DNA from 2 places in the Flavobacterium crocinum genome. Region 2 is predicted to be linked to the other one. Evidence: riboswitches for the same ligand, from Rfam matches in the RefSeq annotation. Region 2 holds a riboswitch; the other holds the start of a gene.
What was found. A riboswitch is a leader RNA that binds a small molecule or an ion and turns the genes downstream of it on or off. The one in region 2 is predicted to bind S-adenosylmethionine.
Positions count from the first base shown of each region.

Region 1: linked by a shared signal. The riboswitch ahead of HYN56_RS23585 (TlpA disulfide reductase family protein) and the one ahead of HYN56_RS07815 (homocysteine S-methyltransferase family protein) in region 2 are both predicted to bind S-adenosylmethionine.

Region 1 covers NZ_CP029255.1:5,567,604-5,576,911, reverse strand. The annotation lists gene HYN56_RS23610 (hypothetical protein) at 1-106, opposite strand, end outside; gene HYN56_RS23605 (arylsulfatase) at 309-2,738, shown strand; gene HYN56_RS23600 (aminotransferase-like domain-containing protein) at 2,800-4,293, opposite strand; gene HYN56_RS23595 (TonB-dependent receptor plug domain-containing protein) at 4,360-6,222, shown strand; gene HYN56_RS23590 (hypothetical protein) at 6,587-6,949, shown strand; SAM riboswitch class I at 7,205-7,304, shown strand; gene HYN56_RS23585 (TlpA disulfide reductase family protein) at 7,559-8,548, shown strand; gene HYN56_RS23580 (aminotransferase class V-fold PLP-dependent enzyme) at 8,730-9,308, shown strand, end outside.
Region 2 covers NZ_CP029255.1:1,683,400-1,692,707, forward strand. The annotation lists gene HYN56_RS07795 (HEPN domain-containing protein) at 1-529, shown strand, start outside; gene cobA (uroporphyrinogen-III C-methyltransferase) at 522-1,295, shown strand; gene HYN56_RS07805 (precorrin-2 dehydrogenase/sirohydrochlorin ferrochelatase family protein) at 1,515-2,090, shown strand; gene HYN56_RS07810 (NAD(P)/FAD-dependent oxidoreductase) at 2,286-3,338, shown strand; SAM riboswitch class I at 3,700-3,816, shown strand; gene HYN56_RS07815 (homocysteine S-methyltransferase family protein) at 4,152-5,156, shown strand; gene HYN56_RS07820 (PDDEXK nuclease domain-containing protein) at 5,276-6,277, shown strand; gene metH (methionine synthase) at 6,521-9,196, shown strand.

The sequences.
Region 1 (9,308 bases), 2.0 Mb from region 2:
TGTACAATTCTCTAAAACTTCCTGACATGGCATAACTAAACCAGGTCATTGCAGATGTCGCGCCAATTGAAATTAAAAGTAGTTCTATAATTACATAAACATCCATAAAATTCTTATTAAATCGAAACTCTATTCCAAAGTTAATTTCAATATATTTTATTTTGTTATAAGATTTTAACTAGTAATTATATAATTTTCATTGTTTAAAGTAAAAACTGGTTTCATTTTGTAAAATGAAACATCTTCACAAGATTTTGATTTATAGTAAGTTGTAATTTAGTCTGTCATATAAATAAAAGCAACAGACTATGAAAAGAAATACCACTTTTAAAGCTGTTTTGAGTTTTATACAAAACAGAGTTTGGCTCGTGTTTGTCATTTTTTGCCTCCAGACAGGATTGAGCCAAGAGAACAGTAAATCAGGAACTCCAAAAGTCTTGCCTCAACCTGATTTTCATTTTCCGGGTTACATAGGAAGAACTTATTTAGATTCAGATCCGCCACAGTTTCCACAGCCAGTAAAAGCTCCAAAAGGGGCTCCGAATGTTGTGCTAATTTTATTGGACGATTCAGGATTTGGTCAGTTCAGTACTTTTGGCGGAGGCGTGCCTTCTCCAACAATGGATAAATTGGCGGGAGAAGGAATCCGTTACAATAAATTTCATACAACGGCGCTTTGCAGTCCAACTCGTGCGGCTTTAATAACGGGGAGAAATCATCATTCTGCCACTTTTGGCGTTATTTCTGAAACGGCAACCGGTTACGATGGTTATACTTGTGTGTTGCCAAGAAGTTGTGGCACGATTGGTGAAGTTTTGAAACAAAATGGTTATATGACAGCCTGGATTGGCAAGAATCACAATACTCCACCTTGGGAAACAAGCGATGCAGGTCCTTTTGATCGTTGGGCAAACGGTTTGGGTTTTGAATATTTTTACGGATTTAATGCCGGAGATATGAATCACTGGAATCCTGTTTTGTATGAAAACAGAAATCTGGTTCCTGCTTCAAAAGATCCAAATTATCATATGACAGTCGATCTTGCGGATCATGCTATTTCCTGGGTAAGAAAAGTAAAATCAATAGCACCGGATAAACCTTATTTCTTGTATTTAGCTCCCGGAGCTGCGCATTCTCCGCATCATGCACCTCAGGAATGGATTGATAAATTTAAAGGAAAATTTGATATGGGCTGGGATGCCTACAGAGAACAGGCTTTTGAAAGACAAAAGAAACTGGGAGTCATTCCTGCCAATGCAAAATTAACGGCAAGACCGGAAAGTCTGCCTGCCTGGAGCTCGCTTAATGCAGATCAAAAACGGTTGTATGCCCGAATGATGGAAGTATTTGCGGGATATGCTTCTCATTGTGATTATGAAATGGGAAGAGTGGTTGATGCTGTAAAACAACTCCCTGATGCTGATAATACTATAATTATTTATATAGCCGGAGATAACGGAGCAAGTGCAGAAGGTGGTATAGAAGGTTCTGTAAACGAAAATTTATTCTTTAACGGAATTTCAGAAAAATGGGAGGATAATCTTAAAGCTATAGATGAATTAGGTGGTCCAAAACATTTTAATCATTTTACAGCAGAGTGGGCATGGGCCATGTGTGCGCCTTTTCAATGGACAAAACAGGTTGCAAGTCACTTTGGAGGAACCCGAAACCCGATGATTATTTCCTGGCCGGCAAAAATTAAGGATAAAGGAAGCTTAAGAAGTCAGTTTACACACACTATTGACATTGTGCCAACGTTGTATGAAATTATCGGAATAACTCCTCCGGAAACCCTTAACGGAATCACTCAAAGTCCTATTGAAGGTATCAGTTTTGCTTACACTTTCAGTGATGCAAAAGCTAAAGAAAAACACACGACCCAATATTTTGAATTGGGTGTTAACAGAGGGATTTACCACAATGGCTGGATGGCGTCGGCGTTGTCTTTTGCACCTTGGAACCCAAATCGCGGAGCATTTGATCCTGATAAACAAAAATGGGAATTGTATAAAGTAGATGAAGATTTTACACAGTCCAATGATGTAGCATCCAGTAATCTAACGAAATTGAGAGAAATGCAGGATTTATGGTGGGTTGAAGCCTCGAAATATAATGTACTTCCGTTAGACTGGCGTGCAGTAGAAAGACTTAATGGAGAATTAATGGGAAGACCAACACTTGCAGGAGATGCTACTACTTTTACGTATTATCCTGGACAAGTTGGACTTCCAAATGAAGCTTCTCCACGTATTTTAAACAAATCCTGGTCAATTACAGCAGATCTCGATATTGCTGACAGTAATGTTGAAGGTATGATTGTTACCCATGGCGGTTTAGTTGGTGGTTATGGTTTGTATGTACAAAATGGAAAACCAAGTTTTGTTTATAACAATTTAGCCTTAGAACGTCCGACAATTACAGGAAAAGAGACACTGCCAAAAGGAAAAGTGAAATTGGTGGTCGATTTCAAATATGAAGGAAAAAGCGATGAAAGAGGAAAAGGAGCAACTGTAACAATGTCTGTAAACGGAAAAAAAGTAGCAGAAGAACATTTGGATAGAACAATTCCGATCCAGATTTCGCTTAACGAAGGTTTAGATGTGGGCATGGATGCCGGTTCTCCTGTCGATTTTAATTATAAACTTCCTTTTGAGTTTACTGGAAAAATTGAAAAAGTAACTTATAATCTTGAAGGTACCAAGGAAGCAAAATCAGGAAAATCTGCGAAAGCTAAGTAAAATATAACTATTTAACCAAAGTATCAGAGTCTTCTGTAATTGGAAGATTTTGATACTTTTTTTATTCTTTTGAAAGGATAGTTTGAAGACTTTTGCTTAAAATAGAAACAGCTTTTTCCATTTCTTCTTTTTCTAAATGCCCGAAACCTAAACGAGTTGCTGTTAGGTCTTTTGTTTGGTATAAAATAGTTTTAGGCAGAAACAATTCATTTGTGGCACACTCTTTTTGAAATTTAATCAGATTAAAATCGTCCAGCCATTCTACCCAAATTGCTAATCCTCTTGGTGGAATTTTAAATTTTATTTTATCGTTTAATTTTTCGTTTAGCAGGGAAACAAAATAATCCCGGCGTTCTTTGTAGATTTTCTTGTTTTTTTTGGAAAGACGATGCGCTTCACCTTCTGAAATCCATTCGGTTAAGACCTGTTCTTTCATGACATCAATACTTGGTTCGAGAATGTTTTGATGTTTTTCCAGTTCTTTAATAAATTCGGCAGGAGCGGCAACAAATCCATAACTAAATCCAGACGGAAGCGATTTTCCAAAAGAACCAATGTAAACCACACGCTGATGAGAATCGAAAGCAGCTAAAGGCAGTACAGGATTATTATCGTAATGAAAATCAAAATCATAATCGTCTTCCAAAATGACAAAACCGTATTGATTCGCTAATTCCAAAACTTCAATCCTTTTTTTAGCGCTGAGCAGAATTGTTGTTGGATAATGATAATTGGAAGTGAGATACAGCATTCTAATTGGAGAAGTTTCGCAGATTTCCTTCAATCTTTTAGTGTCAATTCCGTCCTCATTTACAGGAATCGAAATAATCTGCGCTCCGGTATTTGTCAATGTCATATTAGACATATAGTAGCCTGGAGAAGCTACAACCACTTTATCTCCCGGATTTATTAAAACTTTGGTAACCAAATACAATCCGATTTCATGACTGCTTGTCGTCAAAAGATTGGAAGTAGAAATGCGGATTCCTCTGGTAAGATTCAGATAATTCGAAAACTGTGTTTTAAAATTCGAATGCGACCGAAGCTGAATCTGTTCATAGGTTTTAGTGGTTTTATGTCTTTTTAATTTTGAAACATATAATCTCGCCAAAACATCGGTCTGTACCAATCTTAAATCAGGCATTCCATCATTAAACTGATACGGAAGATTGCTAATTTCTAGTGGATTTTCCAGAATTGTAGAACGCTGGAAAGAAAATCCAGAATCAAATTGCGAAGAATTTTGTTCTTTTAAAGTTGTAAACTCAGCTTTATTTTTTTGTTTTTGCTGTGATAAAATAAAAGTTCCTTTATTCGGAAGTGTTTCGATCCAGCCTTGCGATTCCAAATCCTGAAAAGCTTTAATCAAAGTATTTCGGTTTACGGCCAATACTTTACAGAGAATACGCGTTCCGGGAAGTTTTGTTCCTTCAGGCAGAAAACCGGTCTGAATCGCTTTTATAAATTCAAAAACAATCTGAAGGTACAAGGCTGTATTTTCTTCAGGCTTAAGCTGAATAAAGCTTTTAAAAGGAATTTCAACCGGACTACTCATAATTATAAAACTGGCATACTTGATTAGTACGGCAAGATACTACTTTTGCCAAAAAAAATTAACCAAATGAAAAAAATCTACTTTGCTGCTTTGGCAGTAATTTGTTCTAACATTTATGCACAGACCAAAAAGGATTCCATCAATGAAATGAACGAGGTAATCATTAATGAAAACCGTTTTAATACGCCTATTTCTAAACAAAACAGAAATGTTTATGTGATTAGCAGTGAAACTATAAAGAAACTTCCGGGAAGAACACTTCAGGAAGTATTACAATATGCCAATGGAGTTGATATCAGACAAAGAGGGCCATTTGGAACTCAGGCAGACATTAGTGTTGATGGCGGAAGTTTTGAACAGACCGTTGTTTTATTAAACGGAGCGAAAGTAATCGATTCTCAAACAGCTCACAATATGCTGAATTTGCCTCTTCCGGTTGAAGTTATTGAAAGAATTGAGGTAGTTCGTGGACCGGCTGCAAGAATTTATGGAATTAACAGCTTAACCGGAGCGATTAACATTATTACTAAAAAACCAACCGATTCAGGATTTTTGGTAAGTACTTACGCTGGTTCAAATTTTGAAAAAGATACTCAGGATACTGGTGATACGTTCTACGGAACAGGAATTCAGGCTGGAGCCGTTTTAGGTAAAGAGAAACAACAGCATTTAATTTTTGCTTCTCATGATAAAAGCAATGGTTACCGATACAATACGGCATTTGAAAACAATAAAATTTTCTATCAGGGAAATGTGCAGATCAATGATTCTAATGAAATTTTAGGCTCTGCTGGATACATCAATAATGGTTTTGGTGCCAACGGATTCTATGCAGCACCGGGTGATATCAATTCTACTGAAATTGTACAGACAACTTTTGCCAACATTCAGTCAAAACATGCTATTACAGAAAACTGGAAAATTATGCCAAGAGTAACCTATCGTTATAACTATGACGATTATCGTTATTTAGGAAACTCAAATTTAGCTGTTGGAAGAAGCCAGCATTATACCAATTCGATTGCAGGAGAATTAAACTCTACAGTTAAATTGTCTAAAGGAGAAATTGGTTTTGGAGCAGAATTTAGAAATGAAAACATTCATTCTTCTAATATTGGAGATCACGATCGCGAAAATGTAGGCGTATATGCCGAATACAGAACGAGTTTTACGGAAAAATTCGATGTAAACATTGGAACTTATTTAAATTACAATTCAGATTACAAATGGCAGATTTATCCGGGAATCGATGCTAGTTATGCGATTACAGATGCCTTTAAAATTATTGGTAATGTAGGAACAAGTCAAAGAATTCCATCATTTACAGATTTATATTTGAAACAAACTGGAAATATTGGAAATACTGATTTAGATTCAGAAAATGCTTTTCAAAGTGAAATTGGTTTCAAATACAATAAAAAAGCCTTGAGTTTGAATGCGAATTATTTCTACAGAAAAATTGACAATTACATCGACTGGATGCGTAATGCGACAACAGTGCCATGGCAAAGTCAGAATACAGGAGATTTAAATACAAACGGAATCAATTTACGTGGTATTTACCGATTTGATTTTTCTAAAGATTCTCGTTTGAATATTCTTTTAGCGTACACCTATTTAGATTCTGAATTTAAAAGTTCACGTACAGAAATATACTCAAAGTATCTTATTTCTTCTTTAAAACATCAAATTACCAATACGATAGATTATCAGTTTAAAAATTTCTCTGTTTTGTTTGCAACACGTTTCAACGAGAGAATCACCGGGCCGTCTTATTGGGTAAATGATTTTAGAGTAAGTCAGTCTATTCATAAATTCACGATCTTTTTAGATGCGCAGAATATATTTAATGCGACTTATTACGAAGTAGGAGCAGTGCCATTGCCTTCAAGATGGTTTACTTTGGGAGTGAAATTAGTTACTTTTTAAAATTACTTTATTAGTTAGAATAGGGGCTGTCTTAAAACTAAAAGACAGCCCCTATTTGCGTTATAATTTTTAATGTTCCGTAGGAACATTTCATCGGGAGAAAATCATATTATTATCCGTAATTACGTTCCGTAGGAATGTTTCATTTAGACATCATTTTTTAATAATCTAACGCATCAGACGTTCCTACGGAACGTTAATTTGGGAGGTCTTTATTTTTTTTACCGATGAAACATTCCTATGGAATGAGAATCGAAGTGAAAAATAAATCAATTGCTGTTATATAAAATTTATAAGAAATACTGTAAAATAAGCCGTTTTATAAGTAGTTACTTAGCATTTGTAAATATTTAAAACATTTATTATGAAAGCTTTATTGAAATTGAAAGCCGTTTTTTTAGTAGTTGTGATCGGATTATTTTCTTCATGTAAAAAAAATGACGGCTATAGCGATAAAATAGATACAAATTCAGTTCCTGTTGAGACGGTGCAAAAGACAAAAGACACAGCAGAAGTTACAGGGACTAGTTCTGGCGGGACTTCACCTGCAGCAAAAAGTATTCAAATTACAAATATGGAAAAAGAAGGAGTTGAAAGTACAGCGGGTACAGGAACCGGACCAGGAGAAAGTCCGGAAGATGGTGCAACCTATACACCTTCAAAAGGAGTGCTGAAAGACAGTGTAAAACTGGAGACGGAAAGCGCCAAAAGAAGAAAAAATAAATAAACGTTGAAGATAAAATCTAAGCTCATTTCAAAACGAAATGAGTTTTTTTTATGCTTTTTAAAAAGGTATTAATTTAATCTAAAGCGCTAAATGGTAAAAATAATTCAAAATTGTTTTTATTTTAATTGTTTGTTATATAGTGTTTTATAATAGGTTTTAAACATTTTTTAAAATTAATTTGAAAAAATAATATTAAATACTACTAATTTGATAGAATTAATATATATATTTGTATCACAGAAAAGTTCTGAATGATACTTATCCAGAAAGACTGAGGGAATAGGCCCATTGACGTCTTAGCAACCTGTTGCCGAATAAGGTGCTAAATCCTTCCGCCGCGGCGGACAGATAAGAAAAGATTTCCTCAAAATCTGAATAAGATCATCTTTGTAAAACTTTTTATTTTTTAAAATGAAAACAGATTCAACTTTATACGCCGGTTACGAACTTTTGAACGTAATGTTCGAAGAAAACAGTCTTGCCTTTTTTCGAATGCGCCGCAAGTAAAATTCTCTCAATAATTTTTTAAAACAATATTTTCTAAAGACCATTTTGAAATAGGTCTCAGGAATTCTTTTGTCCAATCTTAAACTAAAAATCAAAATAAAAATGAAAAAAATAATCTTAGGTTTTGCCTTGTTTTTGGGATTTGCACAAACTCAGGCACAGGAAAGTAATTTACAATTAAAAGGAACAGTTGTAGATACTGTTGCACAATATGTTTATCTGCAAAAATTCCATAATAAAATGTTTACCACAATTGATTCGGTAAAGGTAAAAGACGGCAATTTTAGTTTTAAGACTAAAGTAAAAACGCCGGAATTATACGGTTTAAGCGTCAATACAGAAAGTAGTCCGCTTTATGTTTTTCTTGAAAAAGGACCAATTACGGTAAAATTAAATCCAAAGAAATATTACAGTAATTCTGTTGTAGAAGGTTCTGTTTCTCAGGATTTGTTTGAAACTTATAAAAAATCGAAAGATATAGAAATTAGTAAATTCATTACAGAGAATCCTAAATCAATAGTTTCGGCTTATGTGTTGTACAGAAACTGGTCATATAGACTGTCGCCGGAACAAATCAGAGAAAATATTGCTTTGCTGGATAAAAGCCTTCAGACGACTACTTACGTTAAAGAACTAAAAGATCTGGCTCTTGTTTTAGACGGTTTGGCTGTTGGAAAAAAAGCGCCTGATTTTACAGCCAATGATCCAAATGGAAAGCCAATTCGTTTTTATGAAAATTTAAAGGGTTACACTTTAGTCGATTTCTGGGCTTCATGGTGTGGTCCTTGCCGAAGAGAGAACCCAAATATTGTAAAAGCGTATAAAGAATTTCATGATAAAGGATTCAATATTGTCGGGATTTCTTTAGACAAAAAGAAAGAAAACTGGATCAAAGGAATTCAGGATGATAATCTGACCTGGATACATGTTTCTGATTTGCTTTTCTGGAATAGTGCAGTTGCCAAATTATACGGAATAAGAGCAATTCCCGGTAATTATTTAGTGGATTCGAACGGAGTAATTGTAGCTAAAAATCTTCAGGGAGAAGAATTACATACGACGTTAAAATCGCTTTTGGATAAAAAGATTTAAGTATAGATCCACACAATCTTGTCATCCTGAGCGGATGCGAAGGATCTTCGTAAGTAGCTCCTCAAAGGAAAGAACCAATCTTTGTAGAATATAGGACGAAGATTCTTCCTTCGTCAGAATGACAAGATTGATAAAAAGTTTGCAAAAAATATTACATTATTAAATTAAAAATGATAAGGAAATGAATGCTATTGAGACAACAAAAGAACCAATTGAGTTAGAGTGTTACTTCTCTAAATTTAGAGAAAATACAGTAGGAATCGATCATACTTTTGAATCGGTTTACGGAGAACAAAATCTAGTTTATGCCGACTGGGTTGCCAGCGGAAGATTATACGTTCCGATCGAGGATATTATGCTCAACAAAATGGGACCAATGATTGCCAATACACATTCATTTTCCAGTCAGACCGGAAAGGCTTCGACTTATGCTTATCAGCACGCAAGAGAAATTATTAAGAAATCGGTAAATGCCAATGCATCGGATGTTTTGGTAACAACGGGAACCGGAATGACAGCTGCTTTATCTAAATTGCAGCGTATTATGGGTTTGCGAAGCGATTATAAAGAAGACAGACCAGTGGTTTTTATAACTCACATGGAACATCATTCGAATCAGGTTCCGTGGTACGAAACCAATGCCGAAGTGGTGATTTTACAGCCAGATGAAAATAATTTGGTAGATCCAAAAGTACTGTCGGAAGAAATTAAAAAATATGCGGACAGAAGTTTGAAAATTGGTTCGTTTACAGCTTGTTCC
Region 2 (9,308 bases):
AAAATTCCTAGATTATTATGATACAAAAGGAGAAAAATATTTCTACGAAATCTTAAAGCCTTTTGCAGATGTAACCAATTTAACAGAAGCTGATTTTGTAGATTGGGGTAATGCAGACAATTACGTAAAAGCAGTTGGAGTTGGAGAATGTGCTGGAGTTGTGATCGATTTAGTGGCGACATTATTGTTTGAAGCGAAAGAGAAATTGATTTTGGCTCAAGAATCTTTCGACGAGAAAAAATGGTCAGATGCAATCTATCATGCTTATGCAGGATTTGTAAATGGAGCAAAAGCATTGTTATTGTCAGAAAACCAAAAAACAAACCACCACGCTGGAATTGTAGACTTGTTTGATACTGTTTTTATCGATACTAATAAAATTGAATTAAACTCAACTTTTAAAGACTTGGTTTACCAAATCAATAAAAATGAACCATCTGAAGCTTTCGCTAAAGATTACATTGCGCAAGCAACAGTTTTCTTTGATAAAATCGAAACTTTCAGAGCACAGGAATTAGCAAATGCATAATATAAAACCCAAAATAACTTTAGTCGGTGCAGGTCCGGGCGATCCCGATTTACTGACGCTGAAAGCTGTAAAAGCATTGGCTGAAGCAAATGTGGTTTTGTACGACGCTTTGGCCAACGAAGAAATTCTGGATTACGCACCAAAAAATGCTATTAGAATTTTTGTTGGAAAAAGAATCGGAAATCATGCTTACTCGCAGGATCAAATCAATCAACTGATTGTGGATAATGCTTTGACTTACGGAAATGTAGTTCGATTAAAAGGCGGAGATCCATTTATTTTTGGAAGAGGAAGCGAAGAAGTGGAATTTGCAGAAAGTTTCGGAATAGAAACCATTGTAGTTCCGGGAATTTCATCAGTAGTTGCCGTTCCGGCAAGTCAGGGAATTTCAATTACAAAACGTGGAGTTTCAGAAAGCTTTTGGGTAATTACAGGAACAACTTCTGATAGAAAATTATCTTCGGATATTGCTTTATCAGCCAAATCTTCTGCAACCGTTGTGATTTTGATGGGAATGCACAAATTGCCTCAAATCATCGATTTGTTTCAAAAAGAAGATAAAGGGAATTTACCCGTAGCAATCATTCAAAACGGAACAACAGCAGAAGAAAAAGTAGGCGTAGGAACCGTAGATTCGATTTTAGAAGTTGTAAAACAAAAAGAATTAGGTTCACCAGCAATAATTGTTTTAGGTGAAGTGGTTCGGGAAAGCAATAAACTAAAAGGATTTTACGAAGAATTTCTATCAAAAGAAATCGCAAGATAAAGTTCCGAAGATAGCGTTCCGAAGGAACAATTCATATTGTAGCGTCGGGTTTCAACCCGATGTTGTCAAAGGGAATCGTCCGGAAATAGAGTTCCGAAGGAACGATCCATATTGTAGCGCCGGATTTTAATCCGGGGGACAACGATTAACATTGAAATATTAGATTTTCCTAATGTTCAATAAAATCATCTAATTTTGTTTAGATGAAATTAAATTAAAATGGAACAAAACGAATTATATCCAATATTTCTAAAGCTTCACAATTTAAATGTACTGATTGTAGGCGGAGGAAATGTAGGTCTGGAAAAGCTTTCTTTCTTGCTCAAGTCAAGTCCGAATGCTAATGTTGAGGTAGTGGCAAAAGAATTTCATTTAGAAATTAAAGTTTTGGCCGAAAATCATCCTTCGATAACATTGACAAAATCGAAGTTCAAAAAGAAAATGCTCAAAAAACGTCACATGGTAATTGCCTGTACAGACGATTTGAAAGTAAATAAAAAGGTTTACGATTTAGCGAGAAAACGCTATTTGATTTGCAATATAGCCGACACACCAGATTTATGTGATTATTATCTGGGCGGAATCGTAACAAAAGGAAATGTCAAAATTGCGATTTCAACAAACGGAAAATCACCGACAACGGCGAAAAGGCTTCGAGAGTTTTTCGAAGAAGTAATTCCGGAAGATATCAATCAAATGGTTGAGAATCTGAATGAATACCGAAAAACCTTAAAAGGTAATTTTGAAGATAAAGTAAAGAAGATGAATGAAATAACAGCTTCTTTAAAGAAATAAAGAACAACAAAAAAGTTCCAGAGGAACGGTTTATATTGTAGCGCCGGATTTTAATCCGGGGTACGCAAGATAATAACGTCGGGTTTCAACCCAATGAATGAAATTTCAAAAGAAATGAATGATAAAAATCATTGAAAGTAGAATAAATTATTCGTTTCTTTGTATTATTAAGAATGATTATAAACAACAACCATAATGATTAAAACAGATATACTTATAATTGGAGCAGGCCCAACAGGTTTATTTGCCGTTTTCGAGGCAGGATTATTAAAATTAAAATGCCACATTTTAGATGCTTTGCCTCAGCCAGGCGGACAGCTTTCAGAATTATATCCTAAAAAGCCTATTTACGATATTCCAGGTTTTCCAGAAGTATTAGCCGGAGATTTAGTTGACGGTTTAATGGAACAAATCAAGCAATTTGAGCCAGGATTTACATTAGGAGAACGTGCTGAAACTATTGATAAACAAGAAGACGGATCTTTCATTGTAACCTCAAACAAAGGAACTAAATTTCACGCGCCAGTTATTGCAATCGCGGGAGGTTTAGGGAGTTTTGAGCCTCGTAAACCACTTATCGAAGATATCGAGTTTTATGAAGATAAAGGAGTAAAATACTTCATCAAAAATCCGGAGAAATTCAGAGATAAAAGAGTTGTAATTGCAGGAGGAGGAGATTCAGCTTTAGACTGGTCAATTTTCTTAGCAAACGTAGCTTCCGAGGTAACTTTGATTCACAGAAGAAACGAATTCAGAGGCGCTTTAGATTCTGTAGAAAAAGTACAGGAATTAAAATCAGCTGGAAAAATTAAATTAATCACGCCAGCTGAAGTTATAGGAATCAACGGTGCTGAGCATGTTGAATCATTAGATATCGAAGAAAACGGCGCACACCGTAAAATCGAGTGTGACTATTTCATCCCACTTTTCGGATTAACACCAAAATTAGGTCCAATTGGAGACTGGGGATTAGAAATAGAGAAAAATGCCATCAAAGTAAATAATGCATTAGATTACCAGACGAATATTCCGGGAATCTTCGCTATTGGAGATATCAACACTTACCCAGGAAAATTAAAGTTGATCCTTTGTGGTTTCCACGAAGCAACTTTAATGTGCCAGGCTGCTTATTCAATCATCAACCCAGGTAAGAAATACGTATTGAAATATACAACAGTATCTGGAGTAGACGGTTTCGACGGAACTCGTAAAGAAGCGCCAAAAGCGGTTGTGAAGGCGATAGTCTAAGGTTTTAAGTTGCTAAGACACTAAGATTCTAAGATTTTTATATAGAAAGCTCAAACTTTTAGTTTGGGCTTTATTTTTTTAGAAAACACATAAAAATATAGCCAGTGGTTTCAACCACTGGAACACAACGAATAGACACAAAGTATTACCGCAACATATAAACACAATGTATAATTACAATACGTTTCCCGTGGTTAAAACCACGGGCTATATTTGAAAACAAGAACTAAATTTCAAACTTGGGATCTCAGCATATCAAAACTTAGAACCTTAGCATCTTAGTCCCTCAGCACCTTACAAAAAAAACATTTGCAAATCGAAACCCTATTTCATACCTTTGCGCTGTTCTTAAAATTATTGTTCGTTATCACGAAAGGCGGAGGGATAGACCCGATGAAACCTTAGCAACCCTTTATCATAAAGAAGGTGCTAAATTCTACTTTATACGACATTTTCCAGTATTAAAGATAGATAACACAAATACATACTCGTATTTCTCAAAACTTTTCTCGATAACATATAATATTTACTGAAACAGATTCTGTATCAGGAGCGAATCATTGGCGCATTTTTGCAGTCAGTAGTTCCCGCTTTTCGTTGCAATCATTTTGTCCGCCGCGGCGGACAAAATGATTTCCACTTCAATCGGGGCTAATGAGCCAGCAATAGTGCACTTTTGGAATTAATGTGAAAAAAATATCCGAAGTTTAAACCTAACAGGTTTTAAAAACCTGTTAGGTTTAAACTTCACAATCATAATAAAAAACTTAGCATCTTAGAACCTTAGTGTCTTAGAAGCTAAAACAAAAGAATATGGCAATTACGATAAAAGAAGCAATAAAAAAAAATATCCTAATCCTTGACGGAGCAATGGGAACAATGTTGCAGCGCTATAATTTCTCTGAAGAAGATTTTAGAGGAGAGCGTTTCAAAGATTTTCCGCATCCATTAAAAGGAAACAACGATTTACTATCCCTAACACAACCACAAGCGATTCGCGATGTACATGCCGCTTATTATGAAGCCGGTGCTGACATTGTAGAAACCAATACCTTTTCAGGAACGACAATCGGTATGGCCGATTATCACATGGAAGATTTGGTTTACGAGTTAAACTACGAATCGGCAAAAATCGCAAGACAAGTAGCCGATGAGTTTACCGCAAAAAATCCGGAAAAACCACGTTTCGTAGCCGGTTCAATCGGGCCGACAAACCGTACAGCAAGTATGTCACCAGATGTAAACGATCCAGGTTACAGAGCCGTAACGTTCGACGATTTACGAATTGCGTACAAACAACAAGCAGAAGCTTTAATGGACGGTGGCTGTGATTTGCTTTTAGTAGAAACGATTTTCGATACTTTAAACGCAAAAGCGGCGCTTTTTGCAATCGAAGAAGTAAAAGAAGAACGCAATCTTGATATTCCAATCATGGTTTCAGGAACGATTACAGATGCTTCAGGAAGAACACTTTCAGGACAAACTGTTGAAGCATTTTTAATTTCCGTTTCGCATATTCCGTTATTAAGTGTAGGATTCAATTGCGCTCTTGGAGCCGATTTATTGAAACCGTATTTAAAAACATTAGCGCATAACACAAGCTTTAATGTTTCGGCGCATCCAAACGCAGGATTGCCAAACGCTTTCGGACAATACGATGAAACACCAGAACAAACTCAAGTTTTTATTAAAGAATATTTAGAGGATAATTTGATTAATATAATCGGTGGTTGTTGCGGAACAACGCCAGATCATATCCGATTAATGGCTGAGGTTGCGAAGGATTATAAACCTAGAGTTGCGCCGGTTTTTGAGTAATATTCACATTCCTACAAGGTTTTCAAAACCTTGTAGGTTAGGATGAAGAAAAAAGTTCCGAAAGAACAATACATTTTGTAGTAAAGGAATTTATTCCGTTGAAATTGTAAAAGACAATTATGAGTTTAGAGAAACAACCTTATAATGAACTTATAGATAAAATTGGTAGTTTGTTGCAACAAGGAAGGCAACAGGCTGTGCAATCTGTCAATACAATTTTAGTGCAGACTTATTGGTATGTTGGTCAACATATTGTAGAGTTTGAGCAAAAAGGAAATCAAAAAGCTGAATACGGAAGTCAATTACTGGATACGCTTTCTAATGATTTGACACAAAAGTATGGTAAAGGTTTTGGTCGTTCGAATCTTTTTCAGATACGTCAATTTTATATCAAGTTTCAAAATATCCAGACACTGTCTGGACAATTAACTTGGAGTCATTATACAGAGATATTAAAATCAAATAATGATTTAGAATTGGGTTTTTATGCTAAACAATGTCAGCATGAGCGTTGGAGCGTAAGAGAATTAAAACGTCAAATGAAGAGTTCATTGTTTGAAAGATTAGCTTTAAGCAAGGAAAAAGAAGGCGTTTTGAAATTGGCTAAAGAAGGACATATTGTAGAAAATGCAGAAGATTTGATTAAAGATCCATTTGTATTGGATTTTTTAAATATTCCTGAACAATATCAATATTTAGAAAATGAACTGGAAGAAAAAATCATTTCCAATTTACAGCAGTTCATTATGGAAATGGGAAAAGGATTCGCTTTTATAGGCAGACAATACCGAATGAGCATTGGGGGAAAACATTTTTATTTGGATTTGCTTTTTTATCATCGAATATTGAAATGTTTTGTTTTGGTAGATTTAAAAAGAGGCGAAATTGATCATCAGGATATTGGTCAAATGAATTTGTATCTGAATTATTTTAAAAAGGAAGAAGCAACAGAAGGAGATAATGAACCAATTGGTATTGTATTGGGAGCACACAAAAATCATATTTTGGTTGAATATGCAACGGATAGTATAACAAATAAAGTGTTATTGAGTAAATATCAACTGTATTTGCCAGATAAAAAAACACTTCAAAATCAGTTGGACAGATTGTTGGAAGAATAAAGAATAAAAAATAGGAACTCGGTAAACATAAACGTCTTATGAAACCAAGTTTGCGTGAGGGATAGAAGTGAAAAGCCCACAGCCTGACGAAGGAAGAGCGAGGACTTGTAACGGATAGCCCGGTTCGCCGCGGCGAAACACGCCCAAAATATTAAAAGAATAGAGGTTTAAAAACCTTAAAAAATATAGAATAAAAAAACTTAGAACCTTAGTATCTCAGGATCTTAGTAACTTTAAAAAAAAATGAAAGAAAAAAGAAGAGACCTTGTATTATCAGGATTAGAACCGTTGATCATCACGCCGGAAAGTGTTTTCGTGAATGTTGGTGAGCGTACAAATGTAACAGGTTCAAGAAAATTCTTGAGACTAATCAAGGAAGAGAAATATGACGAGGCGCTTGATATTGCAAGACAACAGGTAGAAGGCGGGGCACAGATCATCGATATTAATATGGATGAAGGAATGCTTGACGGTGTTACTGCAATGACTAAATTTTTGAATTTAATTGCGGCTGAACCAGACATTTCAAGAGTTCCGATTATGATTGACAGTTCGAAATGGGAAATCATTGAAGCAGGTCTAAAAGTAGTACAAGGAAAAAGCGTTGTAAACTCGATTTCGTTAAAAGAAGGAGAAGAAGCTTTTATTCACCACGCCAAATTAATCAAACGTTACGGAGCGGCGGCGATTGTTATGGCTTTCGACGAAGTAGGTCAGGCGGATAATTACGATCGTCGAGTAGAGATTTGTCAGCGTTCGTATGATATTTTGGTGAACAAAGTAGGATTCCCTCCGCAGGATATTATTTTCGATTTGAATATTTTCCCAGTTGCAACGGGAATGGAAGAGCATAGATTGAACGCATTGGATTTCTTTAGAGGAACAAAATGGGTTCGTGAAAACTTGCCTCATGCACATATTAGTGGTGGAGTAAGTAATGTTTCGTTTTCTTTTAGAGGAAATGATACAGTTCGTGAAGCGATGCACTCGGTGTTTTTATATCACGCAATCAAAAACGGAATGACGATGGGAATCGTAAATCCGGAGATGTTGACGATTTACGATGATATTCCGAAAGACTTATTAGAACACGTTGAAGACGTAATTTTAGATAGACGCGATGATGCTACGGAACGACTTTTAGATTTTGCCGACAGCGTAAAAGGTGAAGCAAAAAGCGATGAAAAAACGGTTCAGGAATGGCGTTTAGGAACGGTTCAAGAGCGTATTACACATTCTCTTGTGAAAGGAATTGACGCTTTTATTGAAGAAGATGTAGAAGAAGCACGTTTGGCAGCAACAAAACCTATTGAAGTTATCGAAATCAATTTGATGACGGGAATGAATGTGGTTGGAGATTTATTCGGAAGCGGAAAAATGTTCCTGCCTCAGGTGGTAAAATCGGCTCGTGTAATGAAAAAAGCGGTGGCGTATTTATTGCCTTTTATCGAAGCGAGCAAACAAGCGGGGGACAAACAAGGAAACGGAAAAATCTTGATGGCAACCGTAAAAGGCGACGTTCACGATATTGGTAAAAACATCGTTTCGGTGGTTTTGGCTTGTAACAATTATGAGATTGTAGATTTAGGTGTTATGGTGCCTCCGGAAAAAATTATTTCGGCTGCAATTGAGCATAATGTAGATATCATCGGATTAAGCGGATTGATAACGCCTTCGCTTGACGAAATGGTGTATTTGGCCAAAGAATTAGACAAACAAGGAATTAAAATCCCGATTATGATTGGTGGTGCAACCACTTCACGCGCGCATACGGCCGTGAAAATTGCACCTCAATACAGAGAAACTGTAATTCACGTTAACGATGCTTCGAGAGCCGTTACCGTTGCCGGAAACCTGTTAGATCATAACAGAAAAATATACGCGGCAGATATTCGTGCAGAATATGATTCTTTTAGAGAAACGTTCTTAAATCGTTCAAGAGACAAAAATTTCTTAACGATTGAAGATGCTCGTAAAAACAAATTACCATTGGATTGGAGTGAATATACTCCAGTTAAACCAAAAGTAATTGGTGCACAAACGATCGAAGTAGAATTGGATGTTTTGGTTCCGTATATCGACTGGACGCCATTTTTCCAGACTTGGGAATTGTACGGAAAATATCCAGCAATTTTAACGGATGAGGTTGTGGGCGAACAAGCGACTTCGGTTTTTAACGATGCTCAAGCAATGCTGAAAGTAATTCTGGAAGAGAAAAAACTGAAAGCAAAAGGTATTTACGGAATTTTCCCTGCAAATCAGGTAAATGACGATGATATCGAATTACGCGATGAAAACGGAAAAGTTTTAGAGAAATTCTTAACACTTCGTCAGCAGTCTCAAAAAACTAAAGGTGCACCAAACATCGCTTTAGCCGATTTTATTCTGCCAAAAGAAAGCGGAATAGAAGATTACATGGGAGCTTTTTGTGTAACAACTGGTTTTGGTGTTGACGAATGGGCTGCGGAATACGAAAAGAATTTAGACGATTATAATTCGATTATGGTGAAAGCGCTTGCCGATCGTTTTGCTGAGGCTTTCGCCGAATATCTTCACGAGCGAGTTCGTAAAGATTTCTGGGGTTATGACAGCGAAGAATCGTTAACCAACGAAGAATTGATTAAGGAAAATTATAAAGGAATTCGTCCGGCACCGGGTTATCCGGCTTGTCCTGATCACTTAGAAAAACCAACGATTTGGAAACTTTTAAATGTAGCCGAAGAAATTGGAGTGACTTTGACAGAAAGCATGGCGATGTGGCCAGCTTCATCGGTTTCAGGATATTATTTCGGAAATCCAAAAAGCCGCTATTTCGGACTCGGAAAAATAAAAGAAGATCAGGTTGTAGATTACGCCAAACGACGCAATGTTCCAACGGATTACGCCATGAAATGGTTAAATCCTAATATAGCAGATTAAAAATATAGTCGAAAGTCAAAAGTCGTAAAGTCCGAAAGAAAAGGCTTTGGACTTTAGACTTTCAGACTTTAAACTAAAAGATTGATTTAAGTTTTTGATTTCAGATTTTTTA